2 regions of the Paenibacillus sp. GM1FR genome follow, and region 2 is predicted to be linked to the other one. Evidence: riboswitches for the same ligand, from Rfam matches in the RefSeq annotation. Region 2 holds a riboswitch; the other holds the start of a gene.
What was found. A riboswitch is a leader RNA that binds a small molecule or an ion and turns the genes downstream of it on or off. The one in region 2 is predicted to bind thiamine pyrophosphate.
Positions count from the first base shown of each region.

Region 1: it holds a riboswitch for thiamine pyrophosphate, as region 2 does, so the genes downstream of both, tenA (thiaminase II) here and PAEAM_RS12165 (ABC transporter ATP-binding protein) in region 2, are expected to answer to the same signal.

Region 1 covers NZ_MKZL01000011.1:1,273,319-1,290,302, forward strand. Annotated here, with positions in the region: gene PAEAM_RS11425 (GH32 C-terminal domain-containing protein) at 1-2,371, opposite strand, end outside; gene PAEAM_RS11430 (glycoside hydrolase family 32 protein) at 2,499-4,091, opposite strand; gene PAEAM_RS31770 (hypothetical protein) at 4,486-4,632, opposite strand; gene PAEAM_RS11435 (nucleotidyltransferase domain-containing protein) at 4,832-5,914, opposite strand; partial or broken gene PAEAM_RS11440 (CD3324 family protein) at 6,083-6,349, opposite strand; gene tenA (thiaminase II) at 6,670-7,332, opposite strand; TPP riboswitch at 7,446-7,543, opposite strand; gene PAEAM_RS11450 (endo-1,4-beta-xylanase) at 7,750-10,422, opposite strand; gene PAEAM_RS31775 (collagen-like protein) at 10,897-11,271, shown strand; gene PAEAM_RS11460 (ABC-F family ATP-binding cassette domain-containing protein) at 11,342-13,081, opposite strand; gene PAEAM_RS11465 (VOC family protein) at 13,346-13,750, shown strand; gene PAEAM_RS11470 (LysR family transcriptional regulator) at 13,769-14,632, opposite strand; gene PAEAM_RS11475 (alpha/beta fold hydrolase) at 14,784-15,623, shown strand; gene PAEAM_RS11480 (S-layer homology domain-containing protein) at 15,739-16,984, opposite strand, start outside.
Region 2 covers NZ_MKZL01000012.1:81,158-98,141, forward strand. Annotated here, with positions in the region: gene PAEAM_RS12120 (methionine ABC transporter ATP-binding protein) at 1-394, opposite strand, end outside; gene PAEAM_RS12125 (outer membrane protein assembly factor BamB family protein) at 526-2,829, opposite strand; gene PAEAM_RS12130 (energy-coupling factor transporter transmembrane component T family protein) at 2,931-3,725, opposite strand; gene PAEAM_RS12135 (ABC transporter ATP-binding protein) at 3,700-5,271, opposite strand; gene PAEAM_RS12140 (ECF transporter S component) at 5,272-5,865, opposite strand; gene PAEAM_RS12145 (copper amine oxidase N-terminal domain-containing protein) at 6,555-7,508, shown strand; gene PAEAM_RS12150 (pectate lyase) at 7,689-8,357, opposite strand; gene PAEAM_RS12155 (S-layer homology domain-containing protein) at 8,698-11,532, opposite strand; gene PAEAM_RS12160 (radical SAM/SPASM domain-containing protein) at 11,798-12,673, opposite strand; TPP riboswitch at 12,892-12,994, shown strand; gene PAEAM_RS12165 (ABC transporter ATP-binding protein) at 13,154-13,918, shown strand; gene PAEAM_RS12170 (ABC transporter permease) at 13,908-14,738, shown strand; gene PAEAM_RS12175 (ABC transporter substrate-binding protein) at 14,906-15,979, shown strand; gene thiM (hydroxyethylthiazole kinase) at 16,858-16,984, shown strand, end outside.

The DNA of each region.
Region 1 (16,984 bases), on a different contig from region 2:
ATGCAGTTCGGTCCACAAACATATGACTATCACTTGCCTTATAACCCACGACCGTCTTCTGATTTGCACCCTCACGAATGTTAAAGCCAAACTCGGTCACTGTGCTGGTTTCAGGGATTTCAATTTCAGCTTCAATTTCGTAAGCACCTGAAATAATACCTTTTAACAGATTCCCGGAAGAAGGACTCACCGACTTGTTAGAAGCAGAATACAAAGGTTTACGCAGTGATTCCAATTCTTTGATTGGACTTTGCGCCATCCGAATTCCATCTTTGGTTGTTACCAATGATACTTCTCTCGGAATGGTTAGTTCACCTTTCCAATTGGACGTTGGGAAAGCGAACGGATAGTCCCAATTCGTCATCCACGCCATCATCACTGTGCGATGATCAGGCATATTAGCGAAAGACATCGAAGCGTAAAATTCTTTACCAAAATCTGTTCTTAACACCTTACCTGCCGGATTATCGTTCACGAATTTACCATCAGCTGTTAAATGACCGATAAAATACTCGGCATCTGATCCGCCTGTTTTGGGATTTGCTCCTGTACTGATCATCATAACCCACTTCTTCTGTGATGTTCCGTCTACCGGAAGCTGGAACAAATCAGGGCATTCCCATACGCCTCCGCGGACGTAATCCCCATATCCCCAATTATCTGTCAATGTCCAGTCAAGTAAATTCGCTGACGTGTAGAAACGAATATGATCTCCTCCGGACACAACCATAATCCAGCGGTTATTCTCATCATCACGGATCACTTTCGGATCGCGGAAATCCCAATTCCCAGCTTCATTTCCGCTCTTACCTGGGTTCTCGATCACAATCGGGCGTTCCTTCGAATACTCCCAAGTACGACCTTGGTCTTTACTGTATGCCAGACCTATACGCTGGTTCCCATTCGGGCTATCTGGGTTAAAGGAAGTATAATATGCAATAAGGCCCTTGCCTCCTGAATCTCCGAATAAACCAGATGCATTTGTCATATCCGCAACAGCCGACCCAGACCAGACATGTCCGTGATCATTCCAGGGAAGTGCAATCGGAAGCCGTTTCCAGTTCAGCATATCTTTACTTACCGCATGCGCCCATGTTCCTCCATCCTGATGGAAGAGATGATATTCTCCTTCGAAGTAGACAAGTCCATTTGGATCACTCGCTGAACCACGTATTGGCGTGTAATGATATTGTGGACGATATATCTCATTGTAATATTGGCTCAGTTCCGTCACATAAGTATCCTGAAAGTAAGCCGTCCCCTTTTTTACGACGATTCCGGTACTTCCACTCCTGTAGGTTGAATCTTTCACGTCAATCGCGGCCGTAGTGTATCCGTCCAGGAGGACCTGAATTCGATCTCCCTTTGCCTTGATTTCCACATGATGTTTGGCTCCCATCTGACTCGGATAAGTACGTTGCGAACTTGCAATTACTGTTCCTTTTGTATTCGTCAAACTTACACGGACCTGATCTCCTTCCTTCGTAAGAGTAGCTTCATATCCTTCAGCTCCATCGCTTGAAGATCGAAATGCGAGAGCTGCAATAGAATCAGGACGAAGGGTAATAATCCCTTCATAGACCATATCAGTCGCCTCTTTGGTATAGATTTGCTGTGCTATGCTCCCCTGTTCTACCGTCCCTCTTTTGCCGTTGATATCAGGTTGCCATTTTCCCTTGCTAGAAATCACCGTCCCCAAATTACCTTTCAGATCGCTCACCACGATGTTCGAAAACAAGGCGGATCCATCCCATACATGGAGTCCAAGCTTTCCGCTTTGATACGAAATGTCTTGAACATCAATTAATGGTTTATATTGATTGCCCCAATATACTTTTAGCGAGGAACCCACTGCCTTCACTTTGAGATGATAGATTTGCCCCATTTCAACAGAAACTTTACGCTCCTCCTTTAATTTCCCATCTCCATTTCTTGCATCTCTTAACCGAATCAGACCTGCGTCCGGAACGATTTGCAGCATGTACGAGCTAAAGCCATCCTCATTAGATCGAAACAACAATGTTGCATCCGCCTTCGTATCCCTGATCATGACATCAGCTTCATAGATAAAATCATCGGACACTGTCTCTGAGATGGCCATTACATTTTCTTTAGGCTGTGAAGTTAGCAAGATTCCTTCTGAAGTATCCTCTAATCCTCCTTTTCCTTTCACTTGCCAGCCTATCAGATTGGTATTTGATTTGGATGCGCTTTCAAAAATATCAAGCTCCTCCTTTGCCTGTTTATTTGTTTCCTGATCAGCGAGCACAGCACTAGCCGCAAATGATTTAGATGTAAAAATACCGTTTGAAGTCAGAGTTAATCCCGTTGCCATCAGAAGACATATTGCGAATTTAGATTTATCGTTCATTCCTTACCCTCTTTTCTAATAATATTGTGAAGTTGGTTCAAATTTAATTGGTTTTGGACAACCAGTTCAGTTCGGTTGCCCAAAACCGCGCAGTAACCATTAAGGGGAATCAAGCCATTACTAAATTCTAAACACTCTGATTCTCCCAAATGCTTACGAGATCATTGATTTGAAGCGACACGACCTTTAGTTCTCCACCAATGGCATAGAGTTCCAGTCCTCTACTTCCCAAGTCGGGGAAAATCGTGTCTGAAATGATAGTTGTCCCATTGTTGCCAAAGATCTCTACACTTGACCAATCAACATAGATGCTCAACTGTAACCGTTTATGCTCTGGCTTCATAGGGGCATTGTGTTTTGCAGCAAAATCAGGATGGAAATCAACAGCGTTTGACTTCGTTCGATCGACAAACAACTCCTCATTCAAGACATTATATCCGATGACTGTCTCCTGGTTGGAAGAGGAAGACTTTCGCACCTTGAACCCAAATTCTATTGCATTACCGATTTCGAATTCCGCAATAATTTCCATCTTTGCAGCAGAAACAGCAGACAAAACGTTCATATCTGGTTTAATCGTAATGTCTTGTAGAGACAGAATTGATCTTCTAAGTTGATTTAACTCACTTATGGGTGCTTGAATTAAGCGAAGTCCTTCCGAATACGTCCTGAGCTGAATCTCTCGTGGGATGGACATATGGCCACGCCATTCTTTAGAAGGAAGAGTGGAAGCATAACGCCAATTATTCATCCAGCCGACCCAAATCTTTCGCCCATCCTCATTCGGTATACCATCCCAGGTCACGGCCGCGTAAAAGTCAGATCCGTAATCTATCCATTGGATTGTATCGAATGATTCCAATGTTTCATCTAGTGTAAAAACCTTACCATCAAAGTGACCTATAAAATACATCATGCCAGAACCGCCTGCGGGTGGTTCTGAATCGTTTGGATTTACGCCATTTCTATCTCCGACACTTAGTGTCAGAATCCATTTAGTGGTATTAGGGTCCTCATCCACTTGGAATTTAAAAACATCAGGACATTCAAAAATCCCACGATGTATGCCTGGAATATCAGAACCGAAACCGCTTGCAAAAAACCAATCCTTAAGATTCGAAGATGTGTAAAATTCTACACGGTCACTTACAGCAAGAACCATTACCCAGTTTGAAGATTCTTCATGCCAGAATACCTTTGGGTCTCGAAAGTCTAGCGTCTCCGTAGGGAATAAAACAGGGTTACCTTCATATTTTGTCCAGGTTCGACCTTTGTCCTTGCTGTAAGCGATGCTTTGAACCTGCGGTTTACCGGGTTGAGCGTTGTTACCATTATTAGTATAAATTGCAACCAATCCTGATCCTGCTTCGTTGAAGAATCCGCTTGTATTGTTCTTATCGACTACCGCACTTCCCGAAAATATCGCTCCATCTTCCCCAGGCGAGATGGCTGGTGGGAGTTCATCCCAATGTACTAAATCATTACTTACTGCATGCCCCCAATGCATTCTGCCGAAGTCAGGCTGCGTATCATGGGGAGTATATTGGTAGAAAAGGTGATATTCTCCTTCGTAATAAACCATTCCGTTAGGATCGTTCATCCAATTTCCCTTAGGGGAATAATGTATTTGCGGTCGGTATTCATTTTTATAAATAAAGTTTTCTGGATCTTTGCTGATACTATTTTCACCTGATAGATGTACTTTTTTAATTTTATTCACGCTCCCTTAAGGCTATTTAAAATCTAAAAAAAGTAATTTGCATTCCTTATTAACAAAATAAGCCACTCGTTTTCATTTGTCAAAGTATTTTTGTTTAAATGAACACTATTTTTTATGTATAAATCCGTTTCAGTTTACATTTGCACAATTTATGATTGATTATAGAAAATAACAGTTTTTTATTTAAGTTGTCTAATCATTTTTTTATCACTTTAAACCTAAGAGTTTACAAATGTAAAAAAGGTTGCATCTAAACTTCTCTTTACTTGTTCAACAAAATATCGTTAGTATTAAACCCAATTTTACCGATAAAACAAAAAAAGCCGCTAAAATAGCGACTTCAATAGGAATATGTTCATTTCCCGCGGCAGGTTAATTAATTAACGTCTTGCCTTCATTTAATAACTTCAACCTTTTTATCCCCTGCTGACTTCGCTACCTCTAACGTTGTTTTACCTTCAATAGCGACGATCACGCCAGTAGCCAGCATAGAAACGATTAAAGCTGCGCTGATGGCTGTCGAAATTTTCTTCTTGACCATAACCATACCTCCGATATCTATTATGTTGTAATAAGCGGCTCAAGAATATGACGAGCCGAGTGTGACTGGGTATTACAATATTTCACTTTTTTGTTGGGTGATCTACCTGGTGATTGTATTATAACGTACTGCCAATCATTGTAAAAGTATTTTTTCCTTGTGTACAATTCCTGGACTTATTACTACCTGGAACGTAAGGTCATTGATTCATATAATGGGCATATAGTTGCTCAAATGTTGTAAAACGTTCGACTTTTCTGCCGACCTTATCATACTCTTCTCGATAATCATCCATCACTTCAAGGAGCTTCTCTTTCATAACTGGTAAATCATTTGCATCAAAGTACTGCATAAGATCATATTTCTTGGTGCCTTTCTCCATGGCCATTTCAGCAAGATACCCATGTGCTCCAAAGGCCGAAAGAAAGACGTAGGAAGCATCGTTCGCTGTAACACTGTTCAAAATTTTATTGCGGTAGTTGCACCACAATTCTTCATATGTTCCCCTCAGATTATCAAAGGTCGGAGCCGGTTTAACAATGAAGTTATCACACATCGTGCTATGTAACCTCGTAACGCTATTCAACATATTAAAAGATGTTATTCGAATATCTTCAATGGTATGAGCTTCGATGATTGACATGTATAAGGATTCGAGATCATCTGGAACATAGCGAAACGAACGTATCTCTTCCAAATATCGCTTGATCCCTCGTTTGATACACGTGTTATTCAGACTCACCAAGGCATTGACGAGATTGTACAGAACGCCAGCAGATGCATATCGCACTGAACCGATATCTTCACCAAGCATCGTATCACTGTATGCTTGCTTAGCCAGATCGATCCATTTATTTGCTCGATTAAGACACACTTCTCCTATCGGATTCGCAAGTGCATCAAGAGCTTTTTGCTGGAAGTCGTTCAATTTCTCCAAATCCTCAGGCGTTGCATAGTAGAGTATTTTCAGGTCGGTTAGGCTCGATACGTTGGGACTCTCCAAGGTGGATTGCTCTTGTATTCTTGAATCCCATGGCGTGCAATAGATATCATATCCAACGTCGTCCAAGATGAAGCAATCGGATATTCCCCATCCCTTTTCTGTATTATTAATGATAATTAAATCAAGATCGCTCTTCTCGTGAAAGTCACCGGTGCTAAATGAACCAGTAAGCCCAATAATGGCGATATCATCTAGAAAATCTCTTTTTACGCGTTCAATCACCATGTTAATGAGCAGTTCGTTTTTGTCCAGCAGCTTCTTCTTTATGATTTCGTTCATTCGTTACACCTCTTTGTATGATCCGGCCGTCCTTCATCACAACAACCTTAACTTGAGTCTATCGACTTAGAGGTACGGTTACTATGTATAAGTTGATTTAAGTCATCTTTGCACAAAATCCGCTAAACCGTCGATACGACGAGTTAGCGGATTTCATTAGTTCCTTGATTAGTTCTTTGTATAGACTATTTTCTTTATGCTTTCGCAGGACAAGAAATACCGATCCGCCAACTCCTCTATCCTGACTCCATTGCGGAATAAGGATTTAATCTCAGCGTTTCGAGCAGAGACCCTGCTCTTGCTCTCTGTTTTCTCGCCCCATTTCAGGTGCGCCTCTTTGGGTTTTGGGATATAAACCAATTCCCCTTGAACGTATTCCTAAATGATACGTAACAATTCTTCCGGAAAAATAGACTCGGCTTTTGAATATTTCATGGGCCTCACTCCTTATTTAATAGATCAATAAGGTGCAAAGCCAGTTAGTAGAATATTACGATTCGTCGTTGGCAATGTGATTATTCCCGGGCTCTATGCAAAGCATTGCCATATCCTTCACTGGCTTTGCATAGAGCCGTGCATGTAAGAATCCTACTCCGATTGTTTTCAATAGCCTCACCTCCAGAAAATAGATAGTTGCTATTTGCTTATTATATCAGGGCTTGTTGTTCAAATGTTTAATCATGTATTTTTGGGCTAACATGTTCTGATTATTCTGTACTCACCTTGATTAGCTGCTCTCTACTTTACCAGTGAACTCATGACTCCAGCCTCCATGACATCTCCCAAAAATCAAGTTCAAAGCGACTGCACATCACGAAAATATCTTCCATCCGTTGGTACGTTCCCTCGCTACAGCCTTCTAATAGCTTATCAGTTAACGTCACTAGGGATTGATTGTTGCTGTTGTATTCAGAGGAAGCATATCCTGTGATCCACTCTCCGTAAAAAGGATGCTCAGCTGCACCTGGCTTTTGGGCAAGGACTTGACCAATCTCTGCATAGCTCCATGAGCAGGCCAGAATGGATACAAGTACTTCTGCTATGCCACCCGCATGGGAAACAGAGAGCATATAGTTAGTATAGGCTGCATTTTTCAGTGCAGGTTTTACCTGGAAAACATGATCCTCTGTAATTCCTAATCGCTCCATATAAGAACGATGAATTTTCATTTCACCATTCAGGATGTTATCTACGTTTTTACTAAAAAACTGCATCAATTTGGGGTCGTGCGACTTGACGATACCTAGTGCAAATACACGGGCATAATCGAACAGGTACAAGTAGTCTTGCAGCAAATAATAACGAAATTGTTCGACCGGTAAGGAACCATCTCCGATTCCTTTAACAAAGGGATGCTCAAGACATTCCTTCCACACAGGCTGTGCTGCCTGATATAGTCTCTCTGAAATAGTCAACATGTGTTCCTCCAATTCATAATGTACGTATTCAAAAACAAAAAAACGAAACATCCATAGGATGTTTCGCAGACAAATACACTAAAACAAGTGGGTTCGCATGAGCTACCCAAGTACAGTGTTTCATCGTTGCATCCCTACGTTGGCATTATCCAAATCAGGTAAGGTCGGTTTAATACCCTCTCAGCCGGTTAAGGCTCCCTCGCAAACGGTTGTATGTAGTTGATTACTTTCTTATCCACATAAAAGAAAAAATAACATCCATTTAGTATATCAAGGGCTGTTAAATATAGTCAAGGCAGATTGTATCGCCCCTCATCACCTTTGGTGACGTATGTAAACGATGGAAACCATCACAACAATGGTTGAGTTTTAGCCACTGTTATGATGGTTTCTATTCTTGCAACTACTGCCGATGGTTTAATGCCCGAGTTTGTTCTTTCCGACAAAAGTGAGTATTCCGTACTGGGAAGTGTTTCTCCAGCTCTCATTGGTCGTATCATTCCACTTGGCTACGCTCTGCTTACCTCCGCCCTGGTTGTCGTTAATTTGAAGCTCGAAACCGAGAACATTCCCTGCTTTGGGCGTCAATGATTGCAACTGGATTCTGGCTTCTACGAGATATCCTTTATTCGTTGTCTTCACAGCACTTACAAGGCGTCCGGGCGAGGCCCCCCCTGCAAAGGTTCCCACATTGTCAGCACTGATTCTGAACTGGGCATCATCATATTGAAAATACGGTGTGCGCTGGTGATTCTCGTCCAGGAAAATCTCAACCGAATCCTGATCCCATGGGTTGATGCTGTCTGTAATGATGTTTGGATCAGTGACGTCGATCAGCAGATATAGATACTCACCTGACCACATTGCGCGAGCCACTGCCTCTGCACCTTCGGTCTCATTCAATCGTTTTACTTCAAATGGTGCAGCCTTATTCCATAGGGCGTCTTTCTTCCCATCAATCTGAACAATCCCTTGCACAGCTTTTGCAGATTTGGGCATAGGGGCAAGCTGAATCGCGCCGTATTTGCTTGTATCTTGTTCCTGAGACTGTGTTCGATCATTCCAGTACAGTGGATTATAAGGTTGTGTCCCACTTGCACCGCCATCAGTCACGCGGATATCCAAGCCGGCTTCATATTCTGATCCGACTTGGATACCACCCCACGGAATGGACAATTCAACCTGATATCCGGCTTTTGTCTCGCGTACACGATATGAACGCTGCTCCACACCCTCAGCTTTGCCCGACCGCTTAATGATTACGTGTCGGTCATCTGCTTCATATGAAGTGGTCTTGCCATTATTGAGATCAACAAAGAGTTCTACTCTGTCATTCACATCTGCCTTCGCATCCTGAACATCCACGAGGATATACAGGTTACTATGATCCCATAAGGTGCGGAAATTGGCTGATCCCGCAGAGTCACCCTTCAGTGGAGTAGACACCGCTTTGTTCCAGAGCGGATCTTGTGACTGTTTTTTGATATCCGGTTTACCCGAAAGTGAGACGGCTCTCTGTGTCAACACAGGCAAGCTGGATTCATCCACAAGTCCCCAGTATGCTTTTTTGGCCTTCAGGGCTGAATCAAACAGCATAGCCTGGTTGTTGTAAGACTTCTCATCTTGGAGTCCCCATAAGGTAACTGAAGAAATGTGGTCTTTGTGTTTTTTGTACAAATCCAACAGTTCCTTATATCGATACGCCTGCTTTACCGCAACTTCATCGGACATCTCTTCACCAAATGGAATTCCGCTATCCACATCCAGTTCCGTGATCTGAATATCCAATCCAAGTTCGGCGAACATGTTGATCGTTTTTTCAATTTCGTCGATGGGCGGGGATTCCAGGTTATAGTGAGATTGCAAACCCACACCATCAATGAGCCCTTTCTCTTTCAGTCGTTTGACCAACTGATACATATGCTCTCTTTTCTCAGGGATTTCCGTGAAGTATTCGTTGTAATATAATTTGGCATTCGGATCGGCTGCACGAGCGAATTCATAGGTCTTCTCAATGTAATCCGGACCGATTAGTTCATAAAAGGGACTTTTACGTAAACCGTTGGCATCACCATTGCTATCCGCAATCGCCTCGTTTACCACATCCCAGGCATAGATCTTACCTTTGTATCGGGTCATGACAGTTTCAACGTAATCCTGAATCCGGGCAAGTAATAATTCTCGACTCGCAGGGTTACCCTGAGGATCCTTGAACATCCACTCTGCTGCATCAATATGCCACAACAACGCATGTGCGCGTACGCCCATACCATGCTCCTCCGCGAACTGAACATATTGATCGGCTGCCTCGAACTCATAAACACCTTCGGAAGGAGACATGTACTTCGGTTTCATCTCATAGGTTGCGGTCAAGCTGTTAAAGTGCTTTGTGAGCAGTTGTCCATATGCGCCTTCCAACTGCCAGCGATACACCGCTGCACCAATGGGGAAATCATCTTGATACAGGTCCTCCAGAGACAGAATCCCTTCTTCAATCTCCAGTTGCTCGGCCAGAGTAAATGATACATCATCCACATAGAACGATAACGTATCTACGCTATCTTCAGAGATGTAGGGTGTTTCGATGAACAAATTCAATTCAGTGGGATCATCGCTATATTGAAATTTTCCGGTGATCTTGTGCCATGTATTCCATTCTGCTTTGGCAATTTTCACGCTACCGATCGGGTTCCAGCTTTCGGCAGTTGTTTTTTTATGTGTGGTGAGCTGTAGTGTTTGATCCGTGGTGGGCTCCTGAGTAAGTCTTACATATGCCGAAATTTCGTACTCTTGGTTACGCTTAAGCAGATCCTTCATGGATAACATCGGTCCATGATAGGAACGCTCACGATTGGCGACCAGCATGCTGGACTGACCTTCGTATGCTTCCTGCTGTGTCACTGTCAGCCTTTCGCTACCGACACGTGGAGTCCATCCCTGAAGTGTACCGTCTTCAAAGTTTGTGCTCAAATGACCTCCCTCCACTTCCGTAACTGCCTTGGCTGCATGTGAGACATTCGAAAATGGAAGCATGGCGAGTACGAGAACAAGAATCAAGGCAGTTATATTCCATTGACCTAACCGTTTCATACAATTCCTCCTCTTGATTTGGTCTACGTATTTCTGAACGGATTAACATCCAGATAAATAGATTATAGCTCTTTAGACAGCGCTTACATATAACAAATTTACAATAATTACAATAAAAAGTTATCATTTGGTAATGTACTGTAGGTTTAGGAAGCTGGAAATCCAACTCTGTTTTTGCTTTGGTCCGTTATTTTTGTCGGAATCCGATTTGGATATAAAAAAGACCAAAACGATATGCCTTCCCCTACTCACATAAGGAAAATGCAAAATCATTTTGGTCATGCCTGCTTTACCAGTAACAGCATTCAATTCGTTATAATAAATTAGTTAGCAATCACTTTATTCGACATTTTTCTGCAATTTAATTTACTTGATTCGACTTGATTATTAGCGGCCTTCTATAGGCTTCCACCCATTCCCCTTCTCAATTGCCTACATACAATACATTAGACTAATGAACAGGAGTGATGTGATATGACATTTTTACCTCCTTTTGGACCTGGTGGAGGGTTTGGCGGACCTGGGGGTCCCGGAGGACCCGGCGGATTTCCTGGTCCGCCATCGTTCCCCGGGGGTGGAGGCGGCGGACCACAAGGCGTGCAGGCACCTACCGGACCGCCACCATCATTCATTCCACAGCAACCCGCTTCGTTATTTGCGGTAGATCCAAGAGCCATATCCGGCTGTCTGTTTCGCTACACATATATTTGGCCGGATCGTGGTCCCGGCTTCTGGATGTACCCGGTATTTGTAGGTAGAAACTCGGTGGCTGGCTTCCGTTGGAATGGCTTCTTCTGGCTATACACCGGCATTGATCTGCAGCGAATCAGCTCGTTTAGCTGTTTCTAGAAGTAAATCCCCCAGTATGCGGATTAATCCACATACTGGGGGATTTAGATTTATGGAATATTCACCTTGTCTAAAGCAACTTAATCAGCTTTTCTAGCTCATCAACCAAACTCTTTGCAAGTTCAAAATTAGTATCTTTTAAAGCCAATTCAATTTTCATTTCAACAGACTTTTTCTTTTGTTCATTTTCTAGATAGTTTTCATCAAAATGACTAGCATAAATCATCTGTCTAAATTCTTCTATACTCATTTTACTAATCGTTTTGTCCTCAATAATTAAAACATAATCCATACCATTTACAACAGAATAGAAATCATGAGAAATCATGATAATCGCACCTTTGTAGTCTTCAATGGCTTTCTCCAATGCGATTTGTGTATAGATATCCAAATGGCTTGTCGGTTCATCCAGGAGCAATACGTTGGCCTGACTGGCAGAAACTTTAGCCAATTGAAGCATGTTTTTTTCTCCGCCTGATAACGATTCAATCTTTTGATCAAGGATTTCTCCTTCAAAGCCATAGTTTGGAAGATACGATCTAATCTCGTCATACGTTTGAAAACCAGCATCTATGAATTCATTTAGTATGGTATTCGAATCTTTTAACATTTCACCTTGAACCTGAGATAAATAAGCCACTTTAACATCAGCATTGATTTCAATGGAATCCTGATTATTTTTGAAGATTTCTCGGAGTAAAGTCGTTTTCCCGGTACCGTTAGGACCGATCAGGGCTACTTTATCTGTTGATTTGATCTCAAAGTTCACATTTTCCAAAAGCAACTCGTCAAAGGAAACGCTATAGTTATTGACGTTAACCACAACGGTGTCTTCCATTTCCTTATCAATTCCAAAACGGATATTCGGCTGTTTGATATCGACAAATGGCTCTTTTATTCGACGCGCTTCCAATCTCTCTTGAAACTTGACTCTGGCTTTTAACGCTCTTCCTCTGGAAGCTTCCGAATTATACGTGGCGATCTCTCTAAGATTGTCGATGATGTGATCATATCTCTCAATTTCCTCAGCTTCAGCAACTGCGATTTCTTGCAGTTCGATCTTAGACTGAAGCAGTGAGAAGTTATAATCGATATATCGCCCGTCAAACTCTTGGAGCTCTGTGTTTTCTAGGTGTATGATTTTGTTGAAACAATGATTCAACAGATACCGGTTGTGCGTAACGACCAGCAGCATTCCCTTGTGGGTGTTAATCAATTTTTTAAGCGCGTTCAGGTTTTCAAAGTCTAAAAATACATCAGGTTCGTCCATAATCATGAAGTCTGGACGATTCAGCATTTCCTTCATCACTTGAATAAGTTTGAATTCCCCGCCGCTTATGGCGGATATACTAAGATCTTTGAGCTTCATGAGGTTGGCAAGGTTTAACTGTTTATTGATGTTTTTTTCGAAATTATCCCCATCCATCGCCTCGAAGGCATCCAAAGCCAATTGAAGCTTTTCCATCAGGGAATCCATATCCGATGTGGTGGCCATCTCCGCATAAATCGCTGTAATTTCATCTTGTATCTTGATGAATTCTTCTGCGATATATTCAAAAACGGTCATTTCTTTTGTTTTGTCTACTTGCAAAAACTGACTCACATACCCGATTCTGCAATCGGGGTCTATCTCTAACTTGCCCTCGAACAAATATCGTTCCGGATCCATCAGGATATCGATCAATGTACTTTTTCCACTTCCGCTTGTTCCGATAAAAGCACAATGTTGTGCCTCTTCAAACGTAAATGAAATGTTTTTATATAGTTCCTTTTGTGGAAATGAGAAGGATAGGTTTTCAACTTTTATCATAGTGTTACCTTTCTTTACAACTAAATTGGTGGCTAATCTTAAATATATTGTCGAACACAGACTTTTAGAGTAACACTGTTTACCACCAAGTACAATCGATTTTTAGCCCTTACCCTCACTTTGGAACTCTAATACGTTCTATAGAATGATGGCTAGTGGACGGTGGTTACTTCATAAAACACTACTGACATACCGTTGTCAGTAGTGTTTTTGTATAGTTGGAGTAAGCAATTGTATTACTTATTATAGGAAGGATGATATCTCGTGAATTTTGCTTCTGTGCGCATCATTACTGATGACGTGGATCGTCTTGCCGAGTTCTATGAGAAAATCACGGGTGTTTCGGCGGAACGCCCTGCACCTGTCTTTGCCGAACTCGTTATGCCATCGTGCACTCTAGCGATCGGCCACTCCCAGACGGTGCAACTGTTTGGCGCTGGTTCCGCTGTGGCGGCCAACAATCGTACTGTCATTATTGAGTTCCACGTCCACGATGTCGATGCCGAATACGAGCGCTTGAAGCCGTTTGTCGATGAGTGGGTAAAGGAACCTACCACAATGCCGTGGGGGAATCGTGCTGTGCTGTTTCGCGATCCTGACGGTAATCTGGTTAATCTCTTCACGCCGGTGACCGAGGAAGCAATCCAACGGTTCAGTGGTAGGCTATAAAGGATAGTTGAAATGAGCTCACCAGAGGGAGGCATGCTTTCTAACAATCTCAATAAATGCTTCTACTTGGGGAGAGATCCACTTGTTTTTGGGATACAGCAACTGTGTAGCTAGATTTTGTTTGTACTGCTGACCTGAAAGTTTTTCTTCCTTCAGCTCCTTCTCTACCGTAATTCGAGGTAACAAGGATATGCCCATACCGCTCAATATCGACTGTTTCACAGCTTCAATACTCCAGAATTCAATATTGGAAGTAATTCCAATCTGATACTCCTCAATGCATTGTTCAAACAATGTGCGATAACCGCAACCTCTTTCGGTAAAAAGTAAATTGCTTCGTACAATGTCGCGTTGTAGCTCAAATGAATTGGGGTAAAGCAGCATCATGGGCTCCTCAGCCAATTTCTCACTGTACAGATTGGGATCATGCACCTCTGTCCCCAACATGAAGGAAATATCACTTTTACCTTGCATCAGATTCTCTTTATAATATACGGAATCTAATTGGTGCCACTCGATATTGACATGAGGATGCAATTTTTTAAATTCCTCAATAATAGGTGGAAAACGATAAATCAACAACGTTTCCCCAATACTGATCACGATATTACCCGTTAATTCCCCTTGTGCAGCAGTCACTTCCTTAATCATGTGATACAGGTCAAGCATTTTTTGGGCATGTGGCAACAATTTTTTCCCAGTCTCCGTTAAAATAACCCGCTTACCAATTCGATCAAATAAAGGGTAGTTAATCTCCTCTTCCAACGCCTTAATATGCAATGTAATTGTAGATTGCGCGTATCCAAGATGTTCAGCAGCTTTGGTAAATCCCTCGTGTTCCACAATTGTAATAAATGTGACCAAATGACGTATTTCCATCATTGGCTCCCTTCTTTTTAACTTCATTAAAACTGATCGTTTACATATAAACTATCAATTTAACTAATGGAAAGCAATCGTTTATATTCAATGTAGCTCATTAAGAGCCCATTTCATTTTTAATCTCAATCGTTTATGGAAGGGAGTAATCACTATGCAAAAAGCAGCAACGTCATCCATCTTGATTAATGGATATCGAATCGCTTATGAGCAATACGGAGAAGGCTCTCCCATATGGCTCCTTCATGGAACACCGTCTTATAGCTATGAATGGAGAAAAGTAATACCCGCTCTGGTTCAAAAAGGGTACAAAGTCTACGTTCATGACCTTCTGGGATATGGAGCATCCGAAAGACCACTCGAAGCAGATACTTCTGTGGCAGCACAATATACGCTGTTCAGTCAGCTTTTAGACGAACTTGGAATGGATCGTTTACATGTCGCAGCCCACGATCTAGGTGGAATTGTCGGAGTCCAACTGGCCTTGGAACAGCCTGAGCGTGTACAATCGCTTACGTTACTCAACATGCCCAGTTATGATTCGTGGCCCTCACCAACCTGGAAGAAAATTATCGAAGAACAGCTTGAACAGGTTGAACAAATGCCCCGTGCTGATTTTGATACCATGCTAAAGAAACAATTACCCATGGCAGTGTATAATAAAGAGCTTATGACTGGCGATACACTGGATGCGTATCTGGCACCCCATGCAGGTTCATTGGGCAAAGCCTCTTTTTTCTCCCATCAGGTAGCTCACTATAATGCAAAATATACTGAATCCTATGGAACAGATTTACCCAAGCTGAAAGTCCCTGTTCAAATTCTATGGGGCGAGGAAGATGAATGGCAGCCCCTCGCTTATGCAAAAAGGCTTGTCCAGGATATTCCCCATGCCTGCCTACATGTCATTCCCAAAGCTGGTCATTTCGTCATGGAAGATGAGCCGGGGCAATGTTCTGATTATATCGACCGTTTCTGCAATAAACATCCGTGAGTTAGGATGCTAAAGAAAAAACACGAGGCGCGAATGCAGTCCCTCGTGTTTTTTTATTTACTTTAACCTTGGGTTGTATCTTCCGAATACGTTGCTGATTAATGTAATTAGATACTTATTGTATAACATTCAATGCTCGGTACATCATCGCCACAAACTGTGCACGTGTCACTGGTTCATCCGGCTTAAATTTTCCGTTATCCCCGAGTACAATCTCTAGTTCTGCCAGTGCAGCGATGTAATCATAGCTCCAATGCGTTGTAGGAACATCTTGGAAAGCAACTGTTCCACCTGGTTCTATCCCAAGGGCCAGCGTCAAAATTTTAGCCATCTCTGCACGAGTCAGCGAATGGTTTGGATTAAAATTCCCATTGGCTCCATCGACTATTCCTGCTTGTTGCAGTGACATGATGGCTTCATAGTAAGGATGACTTGGTGATACGTCAGAAAACGAAACTGCCTCACGTATGGGTTCAAACTTGAAAGCACGTGTGAATAGTAGAGCCATATGATGGCGCTTGATGTGTTCATTCGGGTGAAAAGAACCGTCTGGATACCCTGCAATTATCCCTTGACTTGCTAGTTCCTCAATCATTCCTTTTGCCCAATGTCCTGAAAGGTCGTCAAAAGTAACGACAGGTGGTTCAGGCTCAGGTTTGGGTTCTTCTGGGGTAGGTTGCGGATTGGGTGTTGGTACCGGTATTGAATTTTGAGGAGGCGGTGGATTACTTCCTCCTCCGTTATTGTTAGAAGGATTGTTTATACTCCACTTCGCATACAACGTCTTATCCGCTGTAATGACATCTTTCGTAAAGTTCCACTGGTTAGTGAGAGAGGTCTCCTTAAACCAACCACCAAATGTATAACCTGGTCTCGTTGGTGTGCTCGGTTCAGTTGCCTGTTCATTGTAAGGTTTATTCTGAAGCGCTACCAGACTTCCTCCATTTGACTCAAAAGACAAGGTATAGTGATTAATTTCCCACGCCGCATACAACAGGACATCAGCTTCGTTTATATGGAAAGTATCATTCGCTACATAGCTTTTCCCACTTCCATCTGCTTCCGTATTCCAACCAATCAACTTAAATCCAGTCTTCACTAGACTTCCAACATTATCGGCGATGGTTACACTACTCCCCGCTTCATAGGTTTGACTATCTAGGGGTACCGCTCCTCCAGTAGCTCCATTCCCGTCATAGCCTACGCTATATTTAATAATGGTGAATACAAGGGTAATCGAATTACCTGCGGCATCTGTAACAACAAGTACATAGGAACCTTCAGCGTCCACAGGTGAGCCACTTATAAAGTTTTGCCCGTTCAATGTTGCTGTACCTTCATTAAAGGTAATGGTTCGGGAG
Region 2 (16,984 bases):
CAAACTGCAGTACCTCAAGTCCACGTTCAACTCGCTGCGCACGGGGCATACCCGCAAGCTCCAATGGCATGCAGACATTGCCACTCACCGTTCGGTTACTGACAAGATTGAAGTGTTGAAAGATCATACCAATGGATCTTCGTGCCTGACGCAGACTCTGTTCATTCATCTGGGTCAGGTGCTGCCCATTCACAACAACCTCACCATCATCCGGCTTTTCCAACCCGTTGAGCATCCGCAGAAGTGTGGATTTGCCTGCACCACTTGATCCAATGATGCCATGTATTTCTCCTTGTCCCACTTCGAGGGACACCGAGCTTAATGCTTCGAATCCCTGATCTGCACGGGAACCGCGCTCGTTATAACGTTTGCTTACACCATATAATGAGATCATGGAGAGTCCTCCCGTGAATGATCATGCATGGTTCTTCAAGAACACATGAAGAAAGCCCGCACAGCCGATAACCGGAGCGCGAGCAAGCCTGTTCATTTATAATAAATCAACATCCCTTACGAGACAAGCTTTTAAGGTGAGATTGCCTCCTGCAGGCGGCTGGCTTCATGTACACGAAAACGTCCGTTGGACGAACCCACATACACTTCATTACCGATCCGGTTAATCATTCCATTCTTCGCATCCCGGTCCCGGTGCTCCGGGTTTCCCATCACAACGTCATGTACACGACCTAACAGTGCTCCATTCTTTTTGTTCATTACGAGAAGATTTTCGTCCATGGGCAACAGCAACTGATCATCAATGACCAGATAACTTCCCTGATTCGTCGGATGCCTTAGTGTTGCAATCGTATCTTTGGCATTCCAACGCGTCTCCCCCGTTTTATAATCCACAGCCGCTGGATAACCGTTCTTAATCACATACAACTGATCCTCTTCCACCAGTCCTCGTTCAATCTTGCCCTTGAGCGTCCAGCGTGTTTTGCCTGTCTTGGCATCATACAGGGTGGTTGTAAAATCTTCATATTCGCCGTAATGATCGCCGTTTTTGTTCTCACGGATCAACAACATGCCATCATCCAGCGCCTCAAATCTCTGTCCTACCCGAGCAGGGAATTGGGCAAGCTTTTTCCCCGTGTTCAGATCAAGCAGAAGCCACTGATTATCTAACGATAGCCATCTTTCAGCATTCGTGGTTGCAAAGGGATCCATACGTTCGATTCCATCAAAATATGGATCATTCCAAAATTGTTCTATGGTAGATCGTTTAGCTTTCAAGCTCCATACGGTTCGGCCCGATTGCGGATCGGCTGCAACTAGCTTATTCTTTTCCCAATACAACACATAGGGGTCATCTGCACTCTTGTTCAATAATTCATAACCCTTAGCCAGTTTTCGCGTCCACAATGTTTTTCCGTTTGCACTGTCCAGAACCGTTAACCAACTGTTGCTTGAGCTCTCAACAACCGGGGTATCCACAACCACAACGTTCTTCGCAGCGGTGATACCATTTAGTCTAAAATTTTGCTTAGGGGTGTACGTCCACGTGACCTTTCCGTTCTTCAAGTTCAAATGACGAATATGATCCACGTATTTTTTCTTATCAGGGTCATAATCGGTGTAGATTGTAACGTATTTGCGCTCTGCATCCACCACTGCCTGCTGTCTTCCAAAACCCCCGTTGATCTCCCATAATTGCTGGCCGGAATGTCGGTCAAGGGCATATATAGAACCTTCGTAGTAATCCCCGCTAAATCCACCGTCATCCCCTTTCATCAGGAGTACATCATCCGTGGCTGCTTGTAAAAAAGTGTAGTTAATATCCCCCTGGTTGGTCCATACCGGTTTCCAAGGGATTGTCGTTGGCAGTGTTGTGCCATAGATTTTTGTTGTGAACCCATATTCATCCGCTCGACTGATGTTCCAATCGGAAACAACAGCATTTCGATTATCCTGTGCTAAATTCCAGCGTGTTCTGACCAGTCTGCCATTCTTGTTGAATGTGACCAGAAATTGCGCATCTTCCCGCTCATATCTCCAGGACTGTCCAATACTCATTGAATCACCCGTGAAATTTAGATTGCTTGAACTCTCTTTCCAATCCGGCTCGCCTAACCACCCAGCCACTTGTTTGGAGGTGGTTGCCTTGTTCAGCTTAATATCTGTCAGATGGCGTATAACCGAAGTTGGTAGCGATGCATCCTGTTGGAACCAACCATCCGCCACATTCATCCGCTGTTCTATAGCCTGTGCCTTGATCCAGAAGAGTCCTGGCCGATACGTGAAGGATTCTTTATTCCAGACTCGTGGGGCAATGGAGACCCCATACCAGCCTTTCCACTTTGCAACAATAACAGCCTTATCTGTTAGCGCTCTCTCACTAGACCAAGTTGTAGAACTATCCGGAGCCAGATACAACTTACTGCCTGATCGGAGCGTGAAGCTTTGGGGAGCTGTTTCCGTCATGCTTCTGCTCTCCTTCAGTGCATACCAACTTGGCAGCCAAAAGTCTCCATGCTCGGTTGACTTAAGCTGCACCCACTCACCTCGAACCGAGGCCAACGTATACTTTTCGTTTTTTGTTGTATAGTATTCAATCCCCATCTGGTCAGCAGCCACACTGCCGCCCCTTCTGTTTTTGAACAGAGGGATGTCATTCATAAGCGTAACGGTGTCTCCTTGTTTGTAAGCTAACTTTGCAGTTAAGACTTGGGAACTTGCCCCCAATGCTTGTGGCGTTGTAGCCGAAGCTTGTCCTTCAAGGGCGACCATTTTGGAATCCAGCAGCATCCAGCCCGTCAACAGCACAGCTGATAATCCAGTCATGGTAATCCATTTGTACCCCGTTCTCTGCCAGTCAGGACCCGTCTTCACTCTCGTTCATCCCCATTCATTAGAAGTTATTTCCAATAGAGACGCAGTTAAAAGGAAAAAGTTACCGTTTACCTCAATATATTTCTATCTATCTGCCCGTATTACCTTACATCCACCATCGTAGCATGATAAGGAAAGGTAACCCCGATGTAATAAGCAGCCGTTAAGGTGAGCATATAATAAAATACAAACCACAGATCAGCTCGCGAATAGCCAATCTGAATGTAATACGTTCGGCTCGCGCCATCTGTGAACCCTTTCGCTTCCATCGCTACCGCCATTCGCTGTGCACGGCGAATGCTCTGTGCCAGCAGCGGAATAGCGTAACGCTTGAGTGTACCATACACATTCCAGCGAGAGCCACGTTGCTGTGTTCCACGAATACGAATAGCGTAACGGAGCGTCTGGAATTCATCCAGCAAAATGGGGATCATGCGCATCGCGGCCAGAAAGCTATAGGCATATTTTGCCGGAAGCCGCCACTGCTGCATCAGAGAATAAAACAGTCTAACAGGCTTGGTCGTAAGACCAAAGAGTAACCCTGCCGCGGCCATAGTCAGCGAGCGAAAACCCAAGTGTAGACCGCGATAGAAACTCTCTTCGGTTATGTGGATCAATCCCCACTTATACCATGTGGTCTCGCCCTTACCAAACATCATCATACCTGTAGACGTGGAGATAAAAACCAGAATGAATGGTGATGCGTACAGTATCAATCTGTACCACGGATGACCTGTCCAGCACAGTAATAACATCATCGCCACCGCAACGTTGGCCATTACATTCAGATTGTGAATGAGGATAACGATGACAAACATCATCGTCAGAATGATCATCTTTAATCCCGGATTGACGTTATGAAGCCAGGTTTCACGGTGAGGAAACGACAGTTGCATCAGTTAACCTCCCCTCATCTACCGTCCAGATTCGGGTGCAATATCTTTTTACAATTTCACGATCATGGGTAACCATAACAATAGCTGTTCCCTCTCTCCGCAATTGCTCCAGTTGAGCTAACATGGCAAACGTATTGCGGGCATCCTGTCCAAAAGTAGGTTCATCCAACAGCAGTATTCGCTGCTCTCTCACCAGTGCAGAGGCAACGCTCAAGCGTCGTTTCTGCCCCATCGATAATTGGTAGGGATGGCGCTCGGAGAGGTCGATTAGTCCAAATTGATTCAACATATGATCAGTCCTGACAAGTCTTTCTTCCGTTGTCAACCTGCTCCCCAGCAATGAAAATTCCACTTCTTCCGCGACGGTGTTAGTCACAAATTGAAACTCCGGGTTCTGAAATACAAATGCAATTTGATCTGCAAGCTGCTCCGTTTTGCCAGAAGGCAGACCGTCCACCTCATAATGACCTGTTGTTTTCAGGATATTCATCAGAGATAACAACAATGAACTCTTGCCAGCTCCATTAGTTCCGACAATACCAATCCAATCCCCATGCCATACTTTGGCCTGTTCTACCTGAATGAAGGGTGTTTTCCCACGCCATCCGGTGAACTGCTGCAAGTCCAGTGCAGGCTGATAGCCGGGTGATACAGGTGATAAGGGTGAGACGTGAGATATGGGGGATATACCCGGTGTATCGGATAAGCCAGACGATTGCTGTGCTTCCAAACTTGAGATGCCGTGATCCACACACACTTGAAGCTCTCCAGAAGCACTTCCCTCTTCTTGCTTAGCTGCCTGCTCGTGCTCATCCCACACACCCGGATACCAGATTCCATAAGCCTTCAGCTTTTCCCGTTCATGAGTAAATACCTGCTGTGCTGGCCCATCCGCCACAATCTTTCCTTCAGGTGATAACACAATGATGCGGTCGACCATATCCACAATCTCGTTTATTTTGTGTTCAACGATGATGATTGTTTTGTCACTGGCGATCCGTCTGACCGTATCCCACACCTGGGAAGTCCCCTCATCATCCAGCAGTGCAGTGGGTTCATCCAAAAACAATACCTCCGGGTCCATGGCAAGCATCGAAGCAATCGCAAGACGTTGCTTCATCCCCTGAGACATGGACTGGATCAATACACGATTCTGTTCAAAGGATAACCCCACTTGTTTCAGATAATATTCAATCAGAGCAGGCATCTCTTCACGCGGAATATTTCGGTTTTCCAGAACAAATGCGATCTCTTCATCTGTAAATGACATACAGAACTGGGTATCCGGATCTTGAAAGACCACTCCTGCTTTGGCGGGAATCTGAATATCATCACATTTCATCGGAATCTCAACCGAACGTGGTATCAGACCGCTCAGAATTTGCAATAACGTTGATTTACCGGAGCCACTTGGGCCAAGCAACAGCACTTTCTCTCCTTGACGCACAGAAAGAGACAAGCCTTGAAATACCAAGGCTTTCTCTCCCGGGAACTTGCATCTTAGATTAGTTACACTTACCGCTTGCGAATTCCCTTCCCCGTTCATCTAATCCAGCGCCTCATAATCTTGTTTGGATACCGGTCTAAGTGAGCGTGTCACACCAGTCAGTTCCAATGCTTTGGCGAGATAATAAGCGAACACTCCAGCAATCAAGATGCTTCCGATGAAGCGGAATCCGATAAATAACGTGTAGTTCCAGGCCGAGAGTGAATCAATATACCCGTACTGGTAATCCAGCAAAAGCGAAGCCGCTGCGGCTCCTATGGCTGCAAGACAGGTGACAAACAGATTGGTTTTGCGATACAAAAATGCGGCGAAGAATATCTCGGCTCCCAATCCTTGCAACAGACCGTATACAAGTGTGGACATGCCCCATTCACTACCCAGAAAAGCACTTACCGTTGATGCCGCAACTTCGGCAAGAATAGCCACGCCTGGTTTACGAATGATAACAAAAGCAAACGTGCCCGCCATAAACCACATGCCGTAGATCATCTGCTCCGCATGAACGCCAAATGGTTTCATCAAGTCATATGTAGGTCCCCATATCTTGTAAATCACCCCAAACACTACTGCGATCACGATGGTTACCAGAATATCCGTTAGTTTCAATCGCTTGTTGCCTGCTGTTGTTGCCATGTTCTCTACGCCCTTCCTTTGTTCCCTGTGGGGGTTGTAAAAGTGTGTGTTCAAAAAGACTGGTTTTCAGTACCAAGAAGATGGGATGAAGCTAGAAATGGAGTAGCGGAGCGTAGGGAAAACTACGTGAGCAACGGACATTTCGGCTGAATTCCATATTCGATGCTGATGATGCCGTCAGGCATCCTTCGTAATCAAAAGCAGACTTTTTGAACAACCTCTAAAAATAAAAGAAAAAGCCTCCCCGGTTCCGGGCAGGCCTCACGCACAGTGGACAATCTTCACAATGATGTATTGGATGGATGTCGAAAATACGTAATATCAACCAGCACCCCTCCGCCCTGGCAGATACACCACCACAGTTCAAAGAGGTCTGTTGTTCATCCACGTTCATTCCCACAATTCACCCTTACATATCGCAAATCCATGTTCTCTACGCTGGCATTACCCAGATCAGATGTACGGTCAGCAGCACAAGGCCACTCTCTCAGCCCAACTTCATTGAGCTCCCGGTTCACTTATTTCATTGCTTCTAATGTACATCAGATGGGTATTTGTGGCAATCCCTAGAAAAATCATCATGCTTCATTTGGGGTAACAGGGGAAAGTATCTGATGGTTCACTTCCCATAATATGAAACATTTAGGTTATGTAGTCCGTCTTAAACATTAGAAGGGAGATTGATAGTGATGAAAGATTACAATTCTGTTTGGCAGCTTAAAACATGGAAAATGGTCCTTGCCGCTTCGATACTCACCGCAGGCACGGCACCTGCCTTACTCTCATCCACTGTGGCGGAAGCCGCAACAACTAAACCTAAACCGACAGCTTATATTAACAATGTTCAAGCTCAATATGATGTTGTCATACGGCAGGGTATTACGTACGTGGCATTGACGGAGCTTCAATTCCTCGGCAACTATACGTTTGGTTACAATAACAAAACAAAAGAGATCAGCATTAGCACAGGCAGCGATAAGTATGTCCTTACACCTAACAGCAAAACAATGAAGAAAAACGGTCAGAATGCGACATTATCCTCAGCGCCGATTCTGGTGAATGGTAAAGCGATGCTTCCGCTCCGTGCCATCGGTGAAGCTTTTGGTGCCAAGGTGCAGTGGAACCAGAAGGCCAAGGAAGCCTACATTTACACTACCGATGCTACGATTGTAAAAGAATATAACAGTTCCGATCTGACTGTGGCGCGTGAAGCCGCACTGCATCTGCCACGCTTCTCTGAACTGGGACAAGCACGTCTGGACATTCGCAATCCTTTGGGTCCGGTGGATTCATCCATTGAATACATCTTTGAGCAAGGTAAAAAAGATCGTTTCTTCGTTGTTGAGTATAACGATCTGATCAGTTATTATATCCTTAAAAATGGAAGTGCACTGCTACAATGGCAGGCTAACATCAGCAAAAATGCCGGGACCATCGGTGACCTGTTCTTTATTAAAAACAAAGCCGTTGCTGAAGCAGGGACTCGTCCTTCCGTAACAGGTCAAACACTCGTATCATTCAAGTACTCTCGCATGCTTGAAGAAACCTCTTACGAGATCATGAACAAATTGGGCTCTATTGATACCGGTTCTGTTGTCCCCGAGAAAGGCAAAGTCATCGTTGAAGTTCCGGGAGAGAAATAGTCTGAGCATCCTCTATAAGACATTGCTCAGCAGAAATATATTATCACATCTGCATTACAAAGAGCGCCCTCAAAGTCATTGTGGCAATGACCTTGGGACGCTCTTTTTGGCGTTATATTTTAACTTCAAATTACAAGCGGAGCTTAAACTTTTACCAACTCCAGCGATTCAATCTCCTGTCTAATATTGCGTGTTCCCAGACTGGCTCGTTTTCCCTGAAGCAAACCCCTTGAACAACGTTGGTACTTTGGAATAACGGGTATTCGTAATTTTCCCTTGTGATGTGCTGCTGTCTGTACGCATAATCGAATCTTTTACATTGGAAATGTTGGAGTTATCCAGCGTCATGTTAACTGCAAAGGAAGTTCCACCATTTTGGCGAACCAGTTTGCCAATATCATCTGCACGGAAATTTTTGATGTTAATTGTTCCAGCTGCATTCATCTGGAACACTTTATCATAAGCCTTATACGCTGCCCCACCGGTAATGTTAACCGTTCCGGCAGACTTCAATGTCAGTGCATCCTCGCCCACGTCCTGCCAGACCACATTCGATATATTACAGTTGCCATAACAGTGAACACCATCAGCAGCTGGTGATCCAATGTTTACGTTTTTGAGCGTGGCCCCTGCCTCCAGACGGAAGACTGGCTTCTGATTTTCTGCTTGAGATCCGTCGCCCAGTGTGGAAGGATTAGCTACAAATGTTTTGCCTTGACCATCATAGGTCGTGCCCTTTGGAACAACAATAGTTGAATTTACAACCGTAGGCGCAGCCGCAGCCGGAACTGCACCAAATATAGAGGCAACCAAACCAGCGGACAGTAACAACGTCAACATTTTTTTCATAACTTTATTCCTCCCTTATTCTCTTGTTTTTTAGTATTGTACAAGGCTGAGCTTGTCCTGGAAGATCGTCAGAGGTGCACCTCAGTCCGACCCACAACCTAATCCTACCAAATAAGGAAGGTAACTAGAATAATCATTAGATCACGTTTGTATTTTCCAGCATAGAGCCTGATGTTTCAACATGCTTTGAGGTATCATGTCTACTTGTTATGTACCGATATCAACTTCGGATATGCTCTATTTAAGCCACCAAAAGTTTCCTACAAAAAAAGAAACCCTTAGTCTTTTTATAGACAGGGTTTCTACATGATAGATTTAAAACTAATCTAAGTACTCTATTTTACTCTAGAGTTTCCAATTCATCTTCGTTAATTTCATCCGATGGTTGAAGTGAAGTGAGTGGGTCAAGATTGGTAAATTCATTTACTGTTTCATAAGTAACCACACCCTCTTCAGAAACGATCATTCTGAGAACGACCCAGTATCTTTCATTACCACTGGCATCTGCTACAGTATACGTTGCACTTGGGGTGGCTACAGCACCATGGAACACGTCAATTTTGGCACCAGATTTCTTGATTGTGCTTGATCCAGAGAAATGATGAACATAGAATGTATACGTTCCAGGAAGTAAATGACGAATGGTTGTCGTTTCAGGTCCGTAAGACGTTACATCATCCAAATCCAAATCAACCATAAGTTCGCCATTATTATAATATTGTTTATCAGAGTAGTACGTATGGAACATTCCCTCATCACCTGCTGGACCTACGAGGTGTGAATCCAGATCCACTGGATCTTTACCCCAAGTTAACACGAAGCGTGTTTCATCTTGTGTAGGTATTTCAATAGCAGTTTGATTCTCACGTTTATTCTCCACATTTACTGCCGAGACACCAATGAGATAAGTTGTAATATATTTTGTATCTCCACCTCCAAGTTCACCTGTGTAGATGCCTGGGGGAAGATTGATATAGTAGTTTCCTTGAGTATTCGTTTTGACAGTACCGACAATTTCACCTGTTTTGTTATCCAGGCCTTTTCTAAACGAAATACTTAAATCTGCAACCAGTGCTCCAGCTACATCCTTGATGTGACCACCGAATCCTGTAAGTTTGATTGCACCACTTTGGCTTCCTGCAAAATGTGTTTTATTAACATCTGACTCCACAGTGATGTACAATGTGGCTCCGTAGCTATTAATAGCATCAAAAGTAAGTTCGCCATTGCGGTACTGCAAGTTATTCAATTGTTGTTCCGCCCCATCAAAATAGGCACGAACTACGAAATCATTTGCAGTCAGTTCAGAAACATCCAAACCCTCAGAAAAATTCAACTTTGCACTTCCATTTGTAACTTGAATCCCTTTGAGTGTCGGATAGACTGTTCCTTCGTTATAGACTGCAACGGTTACTGGAACATTGATTTCGAAATCTCCATATTTGGCTTTTACCACTGTCGTACCGTTGCCTTTAGCTTGAATCTTGCCTGAGTCAACAATGGCAATAGTGCTATCCTCGACATTCCATTCTGCAATGGAAGTGATATCTTTGATCGTTGAGGTAGCGATACCCATGAATACGATCTGACGGGTCGAATCAATTGCTGAAAACTCTGTTTCTTGAGGTGAATAAACTATACTAGTCACTGTAGGATCTACCTCAATAGCTGGGGGTTGATTAAGTTGACTAAAATCAATACCTTCTACATTGACCAGAGCAGAAGATAATGTTCCCGCTCCAGAAAATTGTACGATTGCATTTAATATAGCCCGATTCACTACAGCACCATGGTTAATTTTAAACACTGTACTCAATGCTTCTTGGAACACTTCGAGATTTCCAATGGTGGAGTTATCTCCGAACTCCACTGAAACTTGTTCTGCATGAACCATAACAGAGTCGAAGCTTCCACTGAGCACTACCGAAGAATTATGGGGAATCGACTCTGCTATTTCAATCGGTCCGACATCACCTGTGGAGACATTCTGTACGATTGCACCAGATCTAATCTCAATCTGCTGAACATCACTTCCACCTTCAAGGACCAAACGAATACTACCGTCCGCTTTGTCAACAATCACTGTTGCAAGAACCGAGTCCACTGCATGAATACTATTTGGTCCTCCGCCTTGAATCTCAGTAGTTCCCGTGACATTAACATTATCAAGAATCACGTCACCATTTCCTACGGACTCAAGTATATTCAGCTTACCATTTATTTTGGTGTTTTTTAGAACGACACCTTGGGAACTAATAGTTATATTTCCAGTTACATTACCAAGAGTATATGTACCTGGAGCAGAGAGATTATTACTAGGGGCTTGTTCCCCGCCTCCACTATTTCCACCATTGTTACTTCCGTTCCCTTTATCTCCGGAGCTGCTACCGCTATTTCCCTTACTCTTACCTTCAGAAGGTTTTGTTGTTTCAGGTTTTACTTCATTTGAATCTTCAGTATCAATCTCTGTCTTGGTAGGAGCCATGTAACTATCATATGTAGACTTATTTATCACAAACTCATATGCAAGTCTAGCTAGCGCCTGTCGATCTGCTATGCCTGATGGATTAAATTTTACTGTTCCATCTTTTTGGACTAATCCTTTGATAAAACCAGATTGATAGGCTAGTGTTACAGAATCTTTCGCCCAGTTGGATACTTGACCCAAATCTGAGAGTTGTGGTTTGGATGTTTGACTCGTTAGATCTTGATTGTCCCAACCAAAGGCTCTAACAAAAAATACAGCCAACTCTTCTCTTGTCACATTTTTATTAGGCGAGAAGCTATCTTTGGAGGTACCTTGAGCAATTCCAGATTTGACAAGTGCACCTACATATCCGGCATACCATTGATCTTCCTTTACATCTCTGAATTGACTTGCTTCGACATTATCAGGCTTTAAATTAAGCGCACCGACCATAATTTTTGCTAATTGAGCTCGTGTTACCGAATCGGAAGGTTTAAATGTCCCATCAGTAAATCCTGTGAGTATTCCTTGTTCTACTAATTTGGTTATTTCCGTTTTGGCATACGAATTATCAATATCAGTAAAAGAAGTTTTAGATGTAGCCACTTCTGCCGATACAGATAAATTGATAGATAACATAGAAACAATCAGAGACGTAGAAAGCATTAACGATAGTTTGTGATTAAACTTTTTCCATTTTGAATTCAAAACTAAAACACACTCCTCAGTAGGCTTCTGGTTGGTAAATCCACTAATATATGAATCTTTAGAACTAATACACCTCCTAATCAATAGGATAATAATACCATGCAAATTCATAAAAACAAGATTAATAAACTATGATTTTACAAAAAAGTTGTTATCCTGAATTGATTTCAATTCTTATTATCTAAATAATTTCGCAATAAAGACAAAACGAACCTACCGAAAAAAATATTTTCGGTAGGTTCGTTTTTAAGTGAATTTATATATTCTAGGCTCCGAATCTCTGACGATAACCGCACTTTCGACACAACTCTTCTACAGCTTCGCGTTTGGAGAAGCCATATACCAGATTGTTCGCTCGCTCACCCTCAATAATCTCCGAGAATGACTTCTCGTGCACATTACCCAGGTTAATCACACCCTCGCCATCGAGACAGCATGGAACCACCGTTCCATCTACAAGCACAGCTGCCTGACCGCGAAGTGCATGGCAAAAGCCTTTACCGTCATCTTCAGGTGCATCCAGACTTGGCCACTGGAACTCATGGTCCTGATTCAGGTATACATTCGGGGCAATTTTGACCCCACTGCCTGGAACCACTTTTTCCTCAATGCGGAAATCCAGATTGAATTCACGTTCCAATACTTCAAGGGTCTCCCGATTTCGATTCATCTGAGCATTTGTGAAGTTATCCTGCGTCAGATTCCAAAGTCGGAATGAGATGATGACATTGTGCTTAACGGCCTCGTGTACAAAGGACAAAATATGACGCAGGTATCCGTCACGGTCTGTTGAACCTTCATGCCCATCGAAACTGTGCAGAGAGAAATTCATCTGCCGCAGCGCTGGTTTGCCAAGCAATTTATGCTGAGTCTTGGGCAGCAGTGTACCATTCGTTGTAATGTTCACCTTGAGTCCCTTCTCATGTGCGGAATCGAGCAACAAATCTATTTTGGGATGCAACAAGGGTTCGCCTTTGACATGTAGATAAATATGATTGGTGTGTGGTTTAACTTGATCCAGTATATTGTTGAAGACTTCAGGGTCAATGAATCCTTTGGCACGCTGTGTCTGCGGACAGAAGCTGCATGCCAGATTGCAGATACTCGTGATCTCAATATATACTTTTTTGAACGTTTTCAACTCGGGTCCCCATTCTGCCTAGGAGGGAGAACAATCCCACCTGCATTTTGTGATCCGGCCAATATGCGCCACCCCTATTATATCGGGTTAGGGAGCCCAGGTAAATTGTTCAGTTGTTCGGGTCTGACTCCAAGTTCATCTCAAGAATTCCATCATGCTGCCTCTTTACAGTTCATGTTCAAGTGATATATGCTGAACAGACAACTGCATATCTTGAACTTTTGCACTAGGGGAGCCTTGCGGCTGAGACGAATATGACTATTCGGACCCTTTGAACCTGATCTGGATCATACCAGCGGAGGGAAGTGGAGCGGCCTTTTAGTAAGCGGAATTTTCTCATGTATGTGAAGATAAATTGCTGATTTAACTTACAGACCCACTCATTTCTCCGGAAATGGGTGGGTCTTTTTTTGTTCCTTTTGCAGAGTATAGGATGCCGTTGTTATTCCAGCAGTCTGACATCAAGGGGGTGAGGATCAGATGAACAACCATGTAACCATTGAGAACGTTAGCTTCGCTTTTCCTGAAAAAAAGGATTCACCCGTGCTCGCCAATGTGTCGCTTCAGGTCCAACAAGGAGAATTTGTCTCGCTCATTGGCTCCAGCGGGTCAGGTAAAAGCACACTCTTCAAGCTGCTCGCAGGCTTGCATGAGCCAACCGTTGGCATCATCGATATAGCTGGTGTACCGCAAGGACAACGGCTCGGACGAATCGCCTATATGCCGCAGAAAGATCTGCTGTTATCCTGGCGTACCGTCATGGAGAACTGCATGCTACCTGCCGAGCTTGCACCAGGCCGACAGGACAAGGACAAACTACGAGCCGATATCATCGCAGGATTGGCAAGGTTCGGCTTGTCCGGTTATGAGCAGGCCTATCCAGATGAGTTATCCGGCGGCATGCGGCAGCGGGTCGCATTGCTTCGTACCTTGCTTACAGGCGGGCAGCTCATGTTGCTGGATGAACCCTTCGGTGCACTCGACGCCTTAACCAAACGAGAAATGCATCGCTGGTTGCTCGAGCTGTGGGAGGGCTTTGGCCAAACCGTGATGTTCATTACACATGACATTGAAGAAGCCCTGCTGTTAAGTGACCGTATCATTCTGTTAACTCCAGGGGGGCAAGGTCAGCAGTTGCGGGAGATGACGGTTCCTTTACCACGCCCAAGGCATTCGGACATGATCTACGAACCGGCTCTCGTGCAGATGAGGCAACAACTGGAGGAACAATTGCATGCAAAATGATAGAGCTGAGGTTAGCGTCTGGACGTGGTGTTCGAAGTGGCTCTCGAACTGGTTTTCCCAATATGGTTTGTTTATTATGCTCATGTTCTTATTACTGGCGATCTGGGAAGTGAGTGTGCGTATGGGTTGGGTGCCCTCCTTCATCATTCCTGCACCCACGGCCATCATAGGCTCACTGGTTGAACATCGTCGTCTGCTGTTGACCATCCATCTGCCTGCTACCTTTATGGAGGTTATTGTTGGTTTTGGCTTGTCCATAGTGACTGGAATTACGCTGGCAACAGGCATGCATATGAACCGGTCGATTGAAAAGGCCCTATATCCCTTCATTGTAATTAGTCAGACCATCCCGCTGATCGCCTTGTCCCCCGTATTTATCTTGTGGTTTGGTTACACGTTGTGGAGCAAAGTCGCGGTGGTATTTTTAATCGCATTCTTCCCCATTGTGGTCAGTACCTACGATGGACTCCGCCAAGGCGATCCGGAGCAGCGTGAACTACTGCTCACCATGGGCGCCAACAAGTGGGATATTTTTTGCAAACTCCAGGTTCCGCTGGCACTTCCCTCTTTTTTCTCGGGGCTAAAGATGTCTGTGGTGTACTGCGTGGTTGGGGCAACGATTGGCGAATGGCTCGGTGGTAGCAAAGGTCTAGGGTACTTCAGCCGTCGTATGTCCAGCAACATGAACACGGATGCGATGTTTGCCGCCATTTTGCTGTTATCCCTGCTTGGGATCGTTTTGTTTATACTGATTACCTGGCTGGAGAAACGATTTAGCATACGGCGTCATCGTCATGGAGGCAAAAGAAAGGTTGGATAATACTTAGACAGAAATTAGATGTAAATACAGTAGTTACAATCTTCAAAACAAAACATATCTTATGCACAATTTCAGCAACATCTTTAATCAGTTCACTGTCACATTATCGTTAACATGCTGTTGCCCATTTTCTACAAACCAAAACGATGAAATGAGGTACTTCATTTATGAATAACAAAGGTATATACTCCCTGCTTCCCATCATGCTCATTAGCCTTTTGCTGATCGTTAGCGGATGCAGCACCACAGACACTAGCCAAAATACGCCAACAACAGATTCGGCAACCAATACACAGCAAACAGATCCGTCTGCAACCGAACCAACATCAGACGCCAAAGATAAACTGTCTATCATGCTCGACTGGTACCCGAATGCAGTACACTCCTTCATCTATGTGGCTCAGGAAAAAGGATACTTTGCAGACCAAGGTCTGGATGTCGATATTCAGATGCCTGCGGATACCAATGATTCGCTCAAACTTGTTGCTGCCGGAAAAATTGATCTGGCCCTAAGCTACCAGCCCCAAATTTTGCTCGCGCGTGGCGAGAACATTCCTGTACGTTCCATTGCTGCTGTTGTTCGCCACCCGCTTGTGCATCTGTTGACCGAAGCAAATGGCAACGTAAGTTCACCCAAAGATCTTGAAGAAAAGACTGTTGGTTATTCCTCCATTCCTCTGTACGAAGCGATGGTACGCACGATGATCAGTAAGGATGGCGGCAATCCCGACAACATAAATCTGGTCGACGTTGGGTTCGATCTGATTCCTTCGCTGGCTTCCGGACAAGCGGATGCGATTATGGGTGGTTTTATTAACCATGAACAATTGATTTTGGAGAAAGAAGGACATGCCATGAAATCGATTAACCCCGTCGATTATGGTGTGCCTGATTATTATGAATTGGTCCTGACTGCAAGTGAAGCTGGCATTGAAGCAAAAAAAGACCAACTTACCCGGTTCGTCAAAGCGGTCCAGGAAGGACAGAAATATGTGACTGAGCATCCAGAAGAAGCCTTGAGTATTCTGCTCGCTCATGAGAATGAAACATCACCGCTTGACCCGGAGATCGAAACCAAAAGCCTGGCTATTTTACTGCCACTCATGAATGAAGAAGGCCAACCATTTGGTCGGCAGGAAATGGAATCGTGGGAAAATGTACGTGCATGGCTCGTTGAACAGGATTTGATTCCTGAATCGGTGAAAGCCGAGGATGCTTTTATTACTCTGCAAGGAGAGTAAATAAAGGAGAGCAATGTGAATGAAGGAAAAGTTAGCAAGAACGTGAGGATTGGATGCATACAGGTTTGTGGAATGGAATTGGCCTGAAGCAAGCATCGGAGGATCAGAATTTATAACAATCCTAAGTGGCTTGATGTGCATCTGGGCAGATTGATATGCGTTTGGGTGACTTGTTGATATGTATTTGGTAATGTAATTAGCGCTTATCTTCAAGCCTACTGGGAGCTGAAACGCTCCTTAACTTGATCGAAACAGAGCATGCTACGACCGCTAACGAATCTGAGGCGTCCTATTCAGGGATTTGGAGCGGTTGCAGAAATCTAAAGAACCTGAAACATGTTATATCAGAATAAATAGCTGTTTGCAGCGTTTTGGTCAGGAGATTCTGGGAATAACGTGTCTGATGTTCCTTACATTTCAAAAGGAGGACCTGACAGCCAAATAAGACGTCCTGTGTTCTTTAGAAACATCGTCTGACCAGTCGTGCCCGATCATGCCCAAATCAGTTGGGTATCGACCAGCCTAGACTTCAAGACACCGGTTGGATGCTAACATCCATCACACTATCTCTTGCCTGAGTTTGGAGAAATTCACTCTGTTCACTTTCTGTATTTTGTATCGTTTCGTTTTTTATTGTTTCGCTAGATATCGATCAGAATGATTCAATTTGTCTATATCCAGTTCCAAAAATTCATTTTAGTGAGTTATGAAATTGATTTAGATTTTACGTTTCTGCTTTTCCCGCATTAATGCATCTGGCTGTTGTTAGACTCTGTGCCCCAACTCAACAAGGCAACTCATATCCTATTATTCTGTTGAGTGACTCCAGATATCGGACTTCCGCCGATCGGGTTACTTCAAAACAAGGAGGAAATTATATGTCTTATCTGGAACGTGTTCGTACGCAAAATCCGCTGGTACACAATATCACTAACCTTGTCGTGGCTCCCTTCACAGCCAATGGTCTGCTTGCACTCGGTACGTCCCCTTTTATGGCCTATGCTC